3 regions of the Synechococcus sp. R8-2 genome follow, and region 1 is predicted to be linked to each of the others. Evidence: predicted binding sites of a transcription regulator. Region 1 holds the regulator's gene; each other region holds the start of a gene.
The links. Region 1 encodes NtcA, which controls nitrogen genes in cyanobacteria. Its sites were predicted from a motif close to GTANCNNNNGNTAC; they were not measured.
Positions count from the first base shown of each region.

Region 1 (5,083 bases):
GTTCTACACCAGCAAAGACGGCACCCGCATCCCCATGTTTCTCGTCCACCGCCGTGGCCTGACTCGGACAGGGGATCACCCCACCCTGCTGTATGGCTACGGTGGCTTTGGCATCTCACTTACCCCCAGCTTTTCAGTGGGTCTGGTGGCCTGGCTGGAAATGGGCGGTGTCTATGCCCAGCCAAATTTGCGCGGCGGCGGCGAGTACGGAGAAGAGTGGCACCAGGCGGGCACCAAGCTCAACAAGCAAAAGGTGTTCGACGACTTTATTGCCGCTGCCGAGTGGCTGATAGCCCATGGCTACACCAACCCCGCCAAGTTGGCCATCTCTGGCGGCAGCAACGGCGGCCTCTTAGTGGGGGCCTGCCTGGTTCAGAGGCCGGAGCTGTTTGCAGCGGCCCTGCCGGCAGTGGGGGTGTTCGACATGCTGCGCTTTCATAAGTTCACCATCGGCTGGGCCTGGATCTCCGAGTACGGATCCCCGGAGAACCCGGAGGAATTCAAGGCCCTCTACGCCTATTCCCCTCTGCACAACCTCAAGCCCGGCACTGCCTATCCCGCCACCCTGATCACCACCGCAGATCACGACGACCGGGTGGTGCCCGCCCACAGCTTCAAGTTTGCCGCTGCCCTGCAGGCAGCCCAGGGGGGATCCCAGCCCATCCTCATCCGCATCGACACCAAGGCAGGGCACGGGGCCGGCAAGCCCACCAGCAAGCTGATTGAGGAAGCTGCCGACCGCTGGGCCTTTTTGGTGCAGGTGCTAGGGATCCTCTGGGACGGAACGGGAAGTTAGCGAGCTCCAGGACCCAGGCCCACCCGACCGGCATAAACTGCCGCTTCCCCCAGCTCGTCTTCGATGCGCAGCAGTTGGTTGTACTTGGCAATGCGCTCGCTGCGGCAGAGGGATCCGGTTTTGATCTGCCCGGCACGGGTGGCCACCGCCAAGTCGGCAATGGTGGTGTCTTCCGTCTCGCCAGAGCGGTGGCTGATGATGGTGCGAAAGCCGGCTTGAACTGCCAATTGGATGGCCGAGACGGTCTCCGTCAGGGTGCCGATTTGGTTGGGCTTGATCAAAATGGCGTTGGCGGCGGCGCTGTCGATACCCTTTTGCAGGCGGGTCAGGTTGGTTACAAACAGGTCATCTCCCACCAGCTGTACCCGGGATCCCAGTTGAGCGGTCATGGCTTGCCAACCGGCCCAGTCTTCTTCCGCTAGCCCATCTTCAATGGAAAGGATGGGATAGTTGGCCAGCAGTTGCTGGTAGTAAGCCACCATATCAGCCGCGCTGTGGGCTTTGCCCTCAAAGTGATATTGCCCATCCTGTAGCAGCTCGTTGGCGGCCACATCCAAGGCCAAGGCGATATCTGCTCCCGGTTTGTAGCCTGCCTGTTCAATAGCCGTCATCAGCAGATCCAAAGCCGCCGCATTGGAGTCGAGATCAGGAGCAAACCCCCCTTCATCCCCCACACCGGTGGACAGCCCCTTCTGCTGCAGCACTTGTTTTAGTACCGCAAACACCTCAGCCCCGTAGCGCAGCGCCTCGCGAAAGCTGGCCGCTCCAATGGGCACAAGCATAAATTCTTGAATATCGACGTTGTTGTCGGCGTGGGCGCCGCCGTTGAGCACGTTCATCAGCGGCACCGGCAGCAGGTTGGCAAAGGGCCCCCCCAGGTATTTGTAAAGAGGCAAGCCCACTGCTTCCGCAGCCGCTTTGGCTGTCGCCAGAGAAACTGCCAAAATAGCGTTGGCCCCCAGGCGGGACTTGTTGGGGGTGCCGTCCAGGTCGATCAGCAACTGGTCAATACGGGCTTGGTTGAGGGCATCTTCTCCCTGCAGCTCCGACTGGATGGGGCCAAGGATGTTTTCCACCGCCCTCAGCACACCCTTACCGCCGTAGCGTTTGGGATCCCCGTCCCGCAGCTCATGGGCCTCAAAGGTACCGGTCGAAGCGCCGCTGGGAACCTGCGCCAAGCCCGTCGCCCCATTGGCTAAACCCACCAGGGCCTCTAAGGTGGGGCGTCCTCGCGAGTCGAGGATCTCATGGGCGGTAATCCACTCGATGGCCGTTTCCACAGTTACACCTCAGCAATTGGCTAGATAGCTCTGGCCAAAGCCAGATCCCCCCATAGACTAGTAGGTTTTTGCCCGCGATCCGGTTAGCTTCCAGAAAACTTTAAGTCTGTCCTTTAGGTATAGAGATTCTTCAAGGCTGCAGCAGTAGATTGAACATAGGCCGGCCAGAGCTTCAACCAGCCGTCGAGCGGGGTTTGCCTGGGCAAGGTGCTGCTCAGGAAGTGTTCTCCTCTTCCTTCTAGGCAAAGCGATGGCTCAGCCGCATCGGGTCGTGTACGGTGATCTTCTTCTTGTGAATGGAGATGTACTTCTTCTTGCGCAGCTCTCCCAACAGGCGGGTGATGGTGACGCGGGTTGAGCCAATGGCCTCGGCAATGGCCTGGTGAGACAGCTTGAGATCGATGGTGACCCCATCTGGGCCAGGCACTCCGAAATCGCGACAGAGGATCAACAAAAAGCTGACCAGACGGGATCCCATGTCGCGATGAGCCAGTGTCTCGATCATCATCTCCGTTTGCAAAATGCGGGACGACAGGCTTTTAACCAGCAACATGGCCAGTTCGGCGTTCTCCTGCAAGGATTTTTCCACCTGCTCGATCGGCAGAGAGAGCAACTCAGTAGGCGTAAAAGCCACCGAGTGATAAAAGCGATCAGAGCGCTGTCCTGTGATAAAGGAGAGCACGCCGAAGATGCTGTTTTCGCGTAGGAGGGCGACGGTGATTTCCTCCCCCATTTCGTAGACCCGCGAGAGCTTAACGGCTCCCTTCACCAAAAAGTAAACCCGCTCCGCCGGATCCCCTGGAAAAAAAATGGTCTTCCCGCGCTCAAACGTTTCGATAACCGGAGGATGGTGAGGGCCTCCCAATTGCTTGAAGGCTGTGATCAGAGATTTTTCTGCTACGGCCACCGCCATACTCATCAACCTTTTAAGGTCAGTTTATACCTAAGATCAACCTATTAAGATCAATCTAGAAGCATTAGGCTAGGTTGCAACCCCTTGACTTCAGAATCGATGATGATACCAAGATTTACCCTAAAGTAGAAGGTTCTGCCCAGGCATCTTTGTAGCACGTGCTACATTTTTGAGTCTCGTTTTTGCCCCAGAAAGGGATCCCCAACCGAAAGCAGGGGTTAGGATAAGAGCCATTGTCGCTGGGGGCTGCGTCGGCCCTTGGCGGTAGAGAGTGGAGTGGGTTGGAACATTCTATCTATCTATCTATCTATGGGGATCCCAGAGGTTATCGTTGCTGCACCTTCTCAACTGAGCCGCCAGCATTTCACAGTGCGGATGCCGGATCCGGCCAATCACCTGCTGGAGGTGGAACTGCAGATCCAAGAGGTGGATCCAGAGGTGCCTTTGCGGCTGCGACTGCCGGTGTGGACGCCGGGATCCTACTTGGTGCGGGAGTATGCCCGTCATGTGCAGGAGTTTCAGGCGGCAACTGAGCAAGGGATCCCTTTGGCCTGGCGGAAGGTGGATAAGAATACCTGGCAAATCGATCCGCCGGGTTCTTCTGCTGTGAAGGTGTGCTATCGGGTCTATGCCTATGAGCTGACGGTGCGCACAAACCATCTGGATTTGACCCACGCCTATTTCAACGGGGCAGCGCTGTTTCTCTACGTGCCCGGTCGCGAGCGGGAACCCTACACTTTGACGGTGATCCCACCCAAGCCGGATTGGCACATCGCCACCAGTTTGCGGCCTTTGATCTCCTCTTCTGGGGATCCCGCTTCCGGCCAGTCTTTTGTGGCGGAAGACTACGACGAGCTGGTGGATAGCCCGGTGGAGGTGGGTCCACATCGAGTGCAATCGTTTGAGGTGGAAGGGATCCCGCATTACCTTGTGGTTTGGGGGTCGGGCACTCTGGATGTCGATCGGGCCGTTGCCGATGCCAAGGCCATTGTCGAAACCACAGCCGCATTTTTTGGTGGGCTACCCTATGACCGTTACTGGTTTATCGTGCATTTGTCACCGGGAGGATTTGGTGGCCTTGAGCACAAGTACAGCACCACCCTTCTTTACTCTGGGCTGGAGCTGCATCAGCCAGAGTCCTATCGTCGGTTTTTGGCTCTGATCGCCCACGAGTTGTTTCATGCCTGGAATGTCAAGCGTCTGCGTCCTCTGGCATTGGAAAAGATCGATTACAACCAGGAAAATTATCTGGAATGTCTGTGGTTTTGTGAGGGGGCGACCAGCTATTACGAAAACGTCATCTTATTGAGGGCAGGGATCCTCAGTGCCGGCGATTTTTTAAAAGTTCTTTCCGAACAGATTGGTCGCTTGCAGCGTACTCCGGGCCGGGCCGTGCAATCGCTGCGGGAGTCCAGCTTCGATACCTGGATCAAACTCTACCGCCCCCACGAAAACACCCTCAACAGCCAGGTTTCTTATTACTTAAAGGGGGCTTTGGTCTGTTGGCTGCTGGATCTGCACATCCGTCACCTTTCCGGCGGTCAGGGATCCCTGGATACAGCTTTGCAGGATCTGTGGCAGCGCTTTGGTCGGTCAGGCAAGGGCTACAGCGACCAAGACTTGCGGGAGGCGTTTGAGCGGGCAGCCGGTGCCGATCTTGGCCGGTTTTTCGCAGCCTATGTGGAAGGCACGGAAGAGCTGGATTACAATGCCTACCTACATCCTTTTGGCCTCACCCTCAAAGCCCAATTCAGCCGCCCCAACCCCATCCCATACCTGGGCCTCAATTTCAACGGCGAGGGCAATCGCATCAGCGCAGTAGAGATGGGATCCCCGGCGCAAAAAGCGGGCATCTGGGCCGGCGATGAGCTGGTGGCCCTGGATGGGTTCAGGGTGAGCGCTGCCAACTTGGCGGAACGCTTGACAGCCTATCAGCCCCACCAGATCATCTGTTTAAGCGTCTTTCAAGCGGACCAGTTGAAACACTTTTGGATCCCGTTGGATCCCCCTCGGCCCGATGTCTACACGTTGGAGGTGTTGCCTGAACTGACTCCTGCTCAAGAAGCTCTTCAGCAAGGCTGGCTGGGATCCCTC
Region 1 is NZ_JANSHQ010000235.1:894-5,976, forward strand. Features, by position in the region: partial or broken gene NW819_RS06245 (prolyl oligopeptidase family serine peptidase) at 1-796, shown strand, start outside; gene eno (phosphopyruvate hydratase) at 793-2,076, opposite strand; gene ntcA (global nitrogen regulator NtcA) at 2,315-2,989, opposite strand; gene NW819_RS06260 (M61 family metallopeptidase) at 3,299-5,083, shown strand, end outside.

Region 2 (5,083 bases), on a different contig from region 1:
TGGCTGCAAACGTCATGTCCGGCTTGGTAAAAATGGCCCAGGAAGTACAGAGAGCGCCGATGGCTCCTGCCGCCCCGGCCAAATAGGTATTGAAAGCAATCCAGCCAATATCAGGAATCGCTGCCGTTGTAGAGCCGGCATTAAAGCCAATCCAGCCCAGCCACAGGATCAACGCCCCCAACATGCCCAAGGGTAAGCTATGCCCGGGAATAGCCCGCGGCTCCCCATTGGGACCATACTTGCCCAAGCGCGGCCCCAACACCAAAGTTCCCGCAAAAGCTGCAGCCCCACCCACCAAGTGCACCACCCCCGACCCGGCAAAGTCAATGTAGCCCAGGTTTTCCAGCCAGCCGGCTGTACCACCGTTGTAGTCGGCAAACAGGCCATTCCAGGCCCAGCCCCCGGAAATCGGGTAGATCGCCCCAGAGATGACGATGGAGTAAATCAAATAAGCCAAAAAGCGGGTGCGTTCCGCCATTGCCCCGGAGACAATGGTGGCAGCGGTGGCGGCAAACACCAGTTGGAAACAGAAGAACGTGAAAGGCCAAGCATCGTTTTGACTGCCGGCTTCAGCTCCCTGTTGCCAGTTGAAAAAAAACCAGTTGGTGCCCAAAAAACCGGCCACATGGGATCCGAACATCAGCCCAAACCCCAAAAACCAAAAAGCGCAGGCCCCGAAGCAGAAGTCCATCAGGTTCTTCAGGACAATGTTGGTAGCATTTTTAGCCCGCGTGAAGCCCGCCTCCACCATGGCAAAGCCCGCCTGCATGAAAAACACCAGCGCCCCGGCCACCGTTGTCCAGACGATGTCGGCATGGTATTGCTGAGTTTTCAGTAAGGTTTGTAGCTCAGCCCAAGCCTCGGGTGGGAGAGCCTGTTCCAGAGCCGTGAGATCCGTCTGGGCCAGAGCAGGCGGGGCAACCAAACTTCCCAACCCCAGCAAAGCTCCAACCCCCAGCAGGACTTTCCCCCCTGTCCTCAAACCCAAAAGGATCCCCTGCCGAAGACGAGAGAAAACAGTCTCACCTATCTGACTTTTCATCTCGATTCCAAGTCCCACACCTCGATTTTGAGCTATTTCTCCCCTCCTACCCGTAACCACCTACACCAATGCCACCAAATACATCAGCAAGCCATAAAAGAGAGGGCCAGCCCTGACCCTCCCTTTTGATGCTCATTTGATGCTCAGTTCAGCAATGCTCCGATCCGGCAACCCCAGGTCAGACCGAGCACAACGGCTCAAGATTGCTCCGAATCGGTGGCAGCAGTAACGAAGTCGGGGTAGGCCACGTTGCCATGCTCGCCCACATCCAAACCGGCGATCTCTTCCTCGGCGCTGGTGCGCAGGCCGGTTACAGCCTTGAGGATAAAGAACAGGATCAAGCAGGTAATAAAGGGCCAGAGGAAGTAGGCCAGAGCGCCCACCACTTGTACCCCAAATTGGGCCCAGGTGACCTCTTCAGCATAGTTGGCATTGGCAAAGAAGGGGATCCCTGCTGCCAACACCCCCCAGATACCACAGGTGCCGTGTACCGAAATCGCGCCCACCGGGTCATCAATTTTCAGCACCGTATCCAGGATCACCACCGAAATCACCACCAGAATCCCGGCCACCGAGCCGATGATCAGAGCACCCAAAGGATGGACGCTATCGCAAGGGGCAGTGATCCCCACCAAGCCGGCCAGGACACCGTTGGCGGCAAAGGTCATATCCGGCTTGCCAAAATGAACCCAAGAGGTGAACATCGCCCCAATTGCTCCAGCCGAAGCTGCCAGCAGCGTATTCATGGCAATCCAGCCAATATCGACAGAGGCTGCAGTGGTGGAACCGGCATTAAACCCGATCCAGCCCAAGGCGAGGATAAACACCCCCAACATCCCCAGCGGCAGGTTGTGGCCGGGAATAGCCCGCGGTTCTCCATTAGGGCCGTACTTGCCAATGCGAGGGCCAAGCGCGATCGCACCTGCCAAGGCCGCAGCGCCCCCTACCAAATGCACCACCCCCGACCCGGCGTAGTCGATGTAGCCCAGATTTTCCAGCCAGCCGGCTGTGCCGCCGTTGTAGTCGCCGAACAGCCCGTTCCAGGCCCAACCCCCAGAGATGGGGTAGATTAGCCCAGAAATAACGATGGAGTAGATCAAGTAGGCCAAGAACTTGGTGCGCTCTGCCATGGCTCCGGAAACAATGGTGGCGGCAGTGGCGGCAAACACCATCTGGAAGACAAAGAAAGTAAAGGGCCAGCCATCTGCCTCGTAAGCCTGCTGCCAGCCAAAAGCAAACCAGTCAGTGCCGAAGAAGCCAGCACTTTTGCCGAACATGAGGCCAAACCCGATGAACCAGAAGGCGCAACAGCCCATGCAGAAGTCCATCAAGTTCTTCATCATGATGTTGGCGGCGTTCTTGGCGCGGGTAAAGCCCGTCTCTACCATGGCGAACCCCGCCTGCATGAAGAACACCAAGGCTGCTGCCACGATCGTCCAAACAACGTCAGCGTGTTTCTGAACTTCCTCGGCCTCTTGAGCAAAGGCAGTTCCCTGGCCGAATAGAAAAACCAGCGCAGCCATTAGAGCGGCAGTCAGACTCCACTTGGCCGGTCGCCAAAGCCACTGGGGCACCTGGCTCTTGAGGTTTTGGATCATTGTCGTACTCATGCTTTTCGACTCACCTAAAGTGACAGTACTTCTCGCAACACATTACCCGAAAAGTAGGGCAAGAACACCTCATCAGATATACAGCAAAAGAGACATGAAGCAAACTCACACGAGGCTCAGGCCGGGCAACCCAAACCCTGAACGTGATCCCTTCTCATAGGGCATCTTGGTTGAGTTCGCCAGTGCGGATGCGGATGGTTTTTTCGACGGGGCTGATGAAAATCTTGCCGTCCCCAATTTCGCCGGTGCGAGCCGCTGCAATCAGCTTCTCCACCACCGTATCCACCAGGTCATCTTCGACCACGATCTCCACTTTCAGCTTTTGTAGGAACTCTACCGTGTACTCGGATCCCCGGTAACGCTCGGTTTGTCCCTTTTGCCGGCCAAAACCCCGTACTTCACTTACGGTCATGCCGACAATCCCGGCATTGACCAAAGCAATTTTGACCTCATCCAACTTAAATGGCCGGATCACGGCCTCGATTTTTTTCATCTGCCTCCTGCACCCTGAACAGTTCCGCTAATTTCTAACACTACCAACACCTGTGAATTGTAAAAACAGATACATTTTTTATCTCCTACTGAAGATGCTTACCACTCTGGGTTGGCTCCCGTCAAGACTGGAAGGTCAAGCTTAAGCTACCCTAACGGGAGGAAGCCTCCGATGGGGTCTCACCAACATCCACGGGCGGCTGAGGGCTAAGAGAGGCCAAGCTGGCTGTAATGAGCGCTACCGCAAGCCACCACAGCATTTGTACCTGTGGACGATACCAGATGGTATCCACCAAGCCGTGGACCATCATGCCGGTGCAAGCGGCCAAGCCCGCTGCCACCCACAGACCCTGGGGATCCCGCAAGTTGAGCAAAGTTTTCCAGCATCTCCAGCCGTGATCCCAGAGCACCAAGAGGAACCAGGCGAAAGTTAAGGAGCCGATGAAGCCAGTCTCTACGGTGAGCTGCAGCGGCACTGAATAGGCTCCAAGGGCGCTGAAGTTGCCTCGTTGGTAGAGGGGATAGACGCGGTTAAAGGCAACATTACCGGGGCCGATCCCCAAGATGGGAAAGTCGCGGATCATCTCCAGCACCGCCGCCCAGACATTGAGGCGAAAGTTGTTGCTGGTATCCAACCGCCCCCAAAAAAGGCTCTGCACCCGCAGCCGCAGGGAGCGTACCGTCAGGATCCCGAGCAACAGAGCAGCCCCCCCTCCGCCCAACAGGGCCGGCAAGGCCCAACGCCGCCAGCGGGCTGGCAAATCGACAGAATGCCACTGTGCCAACAGCACGACCATCAGGGTGAGCATGGCCAGCCCCCCAATCCAGGCGCCACGACTGTAGGTGAGCAACAGGCAAATCAGGTTCACCGCCGTCGTAAACCCGGCCAGGAGTTTCGCTCCCCAACTGGGCCAAATCCAAGTGGCGGCCAGCCCCAGAGGAATGACCGGGATCAAGTAGCCCCCATACAGATTTGGATTGCGCAGATAGCTGTACACCCGCGTCAGACCCGCCAAACCCGACTCCGGATCCACCCAGGTGGCCAGTTCCGCTGCCCCATATAAGTATTGCCGCAGGCCATGGATCCCCATCACCAAGCTGACCAAAAGCAGGGATCCAACGATCCCATCTCGGAATTGGGGTTTGCGCAGCAGACGATGCAACAACAGATAACCAGCCAGGTAGAGAGTCAACTTCAGCCAGCCATCCCGTGCTGCGTAGGCAACCGGAGAGAGAATCGTTGCCAAGGTGGCAATTCCCCAGAAAAGGACCAGGGGCAGATGCAGCGGCAGCCCAATCGGCATTTCCACCAAAGCGCACAGGCCCACCAGAGCAGCCATAGCCAGCAAAATCAGGCCCAGGATGCCGGTGGAGCTTTGTGCAGAGAAAATCCAGTAGAGCAGCACTAGCCCCAGGCCAATCCGGTCGGAAGTTTGAACCAATATGCTGCTCTTCCCCCAACTTTGCAGGGATCCCAATAGACGACCCAAAAGGCTTCCCTGCCACCAAGCCTTGATGGGAAAATCGCGCAGCAGAAAACCGTGCCACCGTTGCGTTGCTCGTTCCATAACCCTCCGGAGCCTGTTGGGCACAAGTTCATACGCCCCAAGTCACCTTCCGATTGCGTCGGTGGGACGAAGTTCTAGCTTATATCCCCAGAGGCAAGGAGACAACGAAGAAGAGCGCAACCTCTTATCGCGCCAGCCGGACAAAGTACCCCTCAACAAAAACAAAGAACCGGCTGACTCACAAGACTCTACAAGACAAAAGGCATCGAAGAGTTATCAAAGTTGGGTTTTCAATCTTAAGAACAAGTCTCTGTAAAAAGCAAAGAAGAACAGCAGGAAAAACTACAAAAAGCTCTATCTCAATCTTCAATCAAATGTTGGATTGCCGCAATCGAAGATCTCCTGACCTACCACAGACCGATTCTCAAAAG
Region 2 is NZ_JANSHQ010000281.1:4,522-9,604, forward strand. Features, by position in the region: gene NW819_RS07370 (ammonium transporter) at 1-925, opposite strand, end outside; gene NW819_RS07375 (ammonium transporter) at 1,240-2,652, opposite strand; gene NW819_RS07380 (P-II family nitrogen regulator) at 2,807-3,145, opposite strand; gene NW819_RS07385 (IctB family putative bicarbonate transporter) at 3,297-4,712, opposite strand.
Region 2: the regulator NtcA is predicted to act here: its motif matches at 3,205-3,218, upstream of NW819_RS07380 (P-II family nitrogen regulator).

Region 3 (5,083 bases), on a different contig from region 1:
AACCTTTGCCGCAGGGGGATAATCATCTCCCAATGACAATGGTGAAGCCCTAAAGACGTGAAGACATGTCCAAAACCAAGCTGAGCGCCTGGGTCATGGGCTGGGGGTTAGCCTGCACTGCTGCTCTCTTTTTGCCCAGCGTGGCTGCTCAAGCTCAGGTGACCCTCGGTGTGCAGCCGGTGCGGGTGGTGCAAGGGATCCCTTTGTACCAGAAGGAGGTTTGGGTTGGAGACAATCGGATCCCCGTTTCTATCGTGGTCATTTCTCTCGCAGCGGGCCAACTGCGGCCTATCTGGGCTGCACCTGCGGGGCTGGTGGGTCTGGGGGAGCTGTCTTCCTTTGGCCCCGAACAGGGAGCAGTAGCCGCCATTAACGGTGGGTTTTTCAACCGCAACACCCGTCAGCCGCTGGGGGCAATTCGTCGGGATGGCCGTTGGATCTCCAGCCCCATTTTGGGTCGTGGGGTCATCGCCTGGTCGGATGGGACGGCAGGGCAAGAAGGGGGATCCGTGCGCTTTGCCCGTTTGCGGATGCAAGCAGAGCTGCGCAATGCCATTGGGGATCAAATCCCAGTGGTGGGCATCAATACAGGCTATATCCTGCCCGGCATCTCCCAGTTCACCCCCGACTGGGGATCCACCTACACCACCCAAACGGACGACGAAATGCTCGTGATGGTGCGGGAGGATCGGGTGCAAGAGATTCTGATGGCTGGCCTGGCCGGCAGTTTAACGGTACAGATTCCCAGTGAGGGGTATGTATTGGCAGGGCGGGGGCTAGAAGGTGCCCTAGAAGCCCGCAAGCTGGTTCCTGGGGATCGCCTCAGCTTTTATCTGCGCTTGGATCCGCCTGAGCTGGAAGCCTATCCTCACCTCTTGGGCGCAGGGCCGCTCTTGCTCTTAGATGGGCAGGTGGTTTTGGATGCCCGATTGGAGGCATTTCAACCCCTCTTTCGCAGGCAGCGAGCCGCCCGCAGTGCCATCGGCCAACTGGACAGCGGACATTTGCTGCTGGTGACCGCCGGCAATGCCCAGGAAAGCCAAGGGCTTACCCTGCTGGAGATGGCGCAGTTGATGCAGCAATTGGGCTGTCGCCATGCCTTGAACTTGGATGGGGGCAATGCTTCCACCTTGGTGCTGGGGGGAGAAGCCGTCAATTGGGAACACCGACACCCAGAAGCCAGCCCACTCAACAGCGAGACGGATCCCAGTCCATCCCGGCGGCGTACACCCCGAGTTCACAATGGCCTAGGGTTTTTCCCAAGCCCAAGTCGGTGACAGAAAACTTTTGTGCCGGCGGGATGGAGTCTTTTCCCTTTGATCCAGGGATCGAGGGTGGGATCCCCGGACTTCCCGGCTGCTTGGATGAGGGATCAGGTATTCTCCAGGATTGGATCTACCTTCTCAAGAAAAAGATCTCTCCCCCCGCCAGAGGAAGGACTCGGCTTTGATTGCGCAATGGGATCCCGGCAATCTCAGCACCCAAAGCCCCAGAGCTTTTTCAGGTCAATTTTAAGTGGGATCCAAACTGAACGCCCAATGCTCATTTCTCATAACAGAAATAGAGATTAAATTAAGTAGAAAACATCGGCCTTGAGACCGGTAAGAAAAATGATCAAAGAGGCGATCTCTTGAAGAAGACGACCTCAGAGTATAAAAGGCACGCAATTCTTTACGCTTCTGCTAAATCAGATGCTGGTTTTCAAAAAAGTATTGTCAATAATCCATTTTTTGACGAAGATGATTGACGAATTTATATTTCTTCACTCTCGAGGTTAGAAATTAACTCCTTGGACTTTTGGTTACAATTCTCTCTACTACGAATGTTCGCTAATGTGTAGGCCTACCCGGCTCCCGACCAAATGTATAGTTATTTTAAAAATGACTATCTCTCCTGGTGGACAAGGCTTTTGGGGTAGGTTGACCCTTGCTCCTCTCTCGTGGGTGGGCTGCTGGTACTGGCATTCCTGTTTGTGAGAGTTAATCTTATTTGGAAGAAATTGATCTTTTTCTCAAATTTTTATAGAGCACCTCTATACTCAAGTAAGGTAGCCCTGCACACAAGCTTTTGTGCTGGGCCTGAAATTTTATTAAGATCCTCTGTCAAAGCTTTTCTTTTCAGGTATTGCCTCTCGTGCCGAAAAGCTAGGATGGGCAAGGATTGTATTTTCTATTACTCTATTGGGGATGATTTGTATGCCAGCTAGAAGCAGAACCGACTCATTGACGGATACGCACAGGTGGTGTTTCATGGAATCCATAGCCGACGCTCTCCACCACTTGTAGGCCCTATAACCTAGGGCCGTGTTCTCTAGCCTGCTCGCGAGATAGAACGTGGTTTGCACTGCTTCTCCAAATCCTATGCCTTCCTCCAAGGATGCCGCTCCTGTAGCCCGCGCCAAACAGCCTGCGGCTCAAGCCAGCCCTGCTGCCGGCGAGCTTTTCCTTCAGCAGAATGGATCCCTCTCCGCCCAGTTGGTTCCCCAGGGATCCCTGCAGCTTTACACCCACCCCAGCCGAGGCATGTTTACGCCTGTCATGGCCCAGGCGCTGCGCTTGGCCGGCCAGGGAACGCGGGTGCTGATCGTGCAATTTCTCAAGGGTGGGATCAACCAGGGGCCCGCAAATCGTCTCTCCTTGGGCAGATCCTTAGAGTGGGTTCGCTGTCGCCTGCACCGGTGCATCGATACACCTCACCTAGAGCCTGAGGAGCGGGTGGCGTTGGATGAGCTGTGGCAATTCACCCAGGAGGCTGTCAGGAGTGGCCGCTACGACTTGGTGGTGTTGGATGAGCTGAGCTTGGCTGTGAAGTTGGGCCTGATCTCAGAAGCTGAAGTGCTGAGCTTAATCGACCAGCGCCCCATCTCCATGGACATGGTGATCACCGGGCCGGAGATGCCGGATTCGTTTCTGGAGCGGGCGGACTTGATCACGCAGCTGCGCCTACGTGGCATCCCAGGCCCAGGGCTCCGCACTGCCGATGGGAATGTTGCCTGTTCTCTGGATCCCCCTCAAGTCAGCGGCACAGGTGCTATGCCTACAGCAGCCCATGTTGCTCCGCACCGCTAGCGCAAACAGTTTCCGCTCCGAAAGACCTAGGCAACACGGGTCGCGTCAGGGGGGCGGAGTCCCAATAAGACTGGAGCTTGTCCACCAGATGTGCCCTCACTCTCCAGGAAGCCGGCTGTAGCCATGTTGAAAAACGACCGCTGGATCTGTGAGCAAGCGCGGCGAGGGATGATCGAGCCGTTCTGCCCTGAGCTGGTGCGCGCTGTTGAGTCTCGGCCTGTTTTGAGTTACGGGCTGTCCTCCTATGGCTACGACATCCGCCTGTCGCCGGTGGAGTTCAAGATCTTTCGCCATGTGCCCGGCACGGTGGTGGATCCCAAGCGGTTTAACCCCAAGAATCTGGAAGCGGTGGAGCTGCACCACGACGAGATGGGGGATTACTTTATCATCCCGGCCCACTCCTATGGGTTGGGGGTGTCTTTGGAGCGGCTGCAAGTTCCGGATAACATTACCGTGATCTGCATTGGCAAATCTTCCTATGCCAGGGTGGGCCTGATTGCCAACCTGACGCCCGCTGAGGCGGGATGGCGGGGTTATCTCACCCTGGAGTTTTCCAACGCCTCCAGCGCCGACTGCCGTGTGTACGCCAACGAAGGGGTGGTCCAGCTTCTGTTTCTGGAAGGGGATCCCTGCCAAGTGACCTACGCCGACCGCGCCGGCAAGTATCAGGATCAGCCGCAGCAGGTGGTGGTGGCCAAGGTTTAGCTGCTTCCCTCAAAAGGGAGAGGGTTGGCGGGATCCGGTTGGCTATGCTGGATCCACGTAGAACCCCATCTTGATTCATCTCCATGCCTGACTCTTTTTCGCCTGCTGCCGCTCCCCCCGGTGAGGCTGAGCCTTTGGGCGATAGGGAGCCCAATCCGGATCTGCTCACAGCTTCCTACGACTACACCCTCCCTCCAGATCGGATTGCGCAAACGCCGGTGGAGCCCAGGGATCAGGCGCGGATGCTGGTGGTGTACCCGGATAGGCACGAGCATCGCCGCTTCTGCCATCTGCCTGACTACCTGCAGGAAGGGGATCTGCTGGTTCTCAACGATACCAAGGTGATCCCGGCCCGCCTGTTCGGGGCTAAGGAACCCTCCGGGGCGCGGGTCGAAGTGTTGCTGCTGGAGCCTTGCCTGGAAGGGATCCCTGCCGCCGCCCAACCTCTGCCGGATCAGGCGTGGAGCTGGCGGGTTTTGGTCAGGCCGGGCAAACGGGTGAAGGTGGGGGATCGGATTGGTTTTTGGAGCAAGCAGGGATCCCCCTCTGGGCTGAGGGCCACTGTTCTGGCTTTGGACCCGGAAACCGGCGGGCGAGTGGTGCAGTTTGAGTGGGAGGGGGCACAGCCTTTTGAGGAAATCCTGGAACAGGTGGGCCGGATCCCGCTTCCTCCCTACATCAAGGCTTCCGGACAGGTTCGCCCTCAAGACTACCAAACCCTCTGGGCGAAACACCCCGGATCGGTGGCTGCTCCCACGGCAGGGCTGCATTTTACCCAGGAGCTGCTGGAGCGGCTGGCCCAAAAAGGGATCCAAACCGCCTACATCACCCTGAACATCGGCCTGGGTACCTTCCGACCGGTGGAGGCGGAGCGGGTAACCGAGCATCGTCTCCACAGCGAGTGGCTCAAGGTGCCGGCAACAACGGTAGCAGCCATCCAAAAAGCCCAAGCCCGTGGGGGGCGGGTGATCGCGGTGGGAACAACCGTGGTGCGCTCTTTGGAAACCGCGGCAGCCTCTGGCACCTTGCAGCCTTGGCAGGGGAAAAGCGATCTCTTCATCTACCCCGGCTACTCCTGGCGGGTGGTTCAGGGACTGGTCACCAATTTTCACCTGCCCCGCTCCAGCCTGATGATGCTGGTGGCTGCGCTGATCGGGCGGCAAAGGCTGCTGGCTCTCTACCGAGAGGCCATCGAGCAGGGATATCGCTTCTATTCCTTTGGGGATGGCATGCTCATCTTGCCCTAGGGCTGGGGCTGCTCTCCCTGGGATCCCTTGAAGGAACCGGCCTCCGCTTCTGCTTCAACTGGG
Region 3 is NZ_JANSHQ010000152.1:474-5,556, forward strand. Features, by position in the region: gene NW819_RS04315 (phosphodiester glycosidase family protein) at 66-1,277, shown strand; gene NW819_RS04320 (cob(I)yrinic acid a,c-diamide adenosyltransferase) at 2,361-3,068, shown strand; gene dcd (dCTP deaminase) at 3,192-3,773, shown strand; gene queA (tRNA preQ1(34) S-adenosylmethionine ribosyltransferase-isomerase QueA) at 3,857-5,020, shown strand; gene NW819_RS04335 (HAD family hydrolase) at 5,017-5,083, opposite strand, start outside.
Region 3: the regulator NtcA is predicted to act here: its motif matches at 2,163-2,176, upstream of NW819_RS04320 (cob(I)yrinic acid a,c-diamide adenosyltransferase).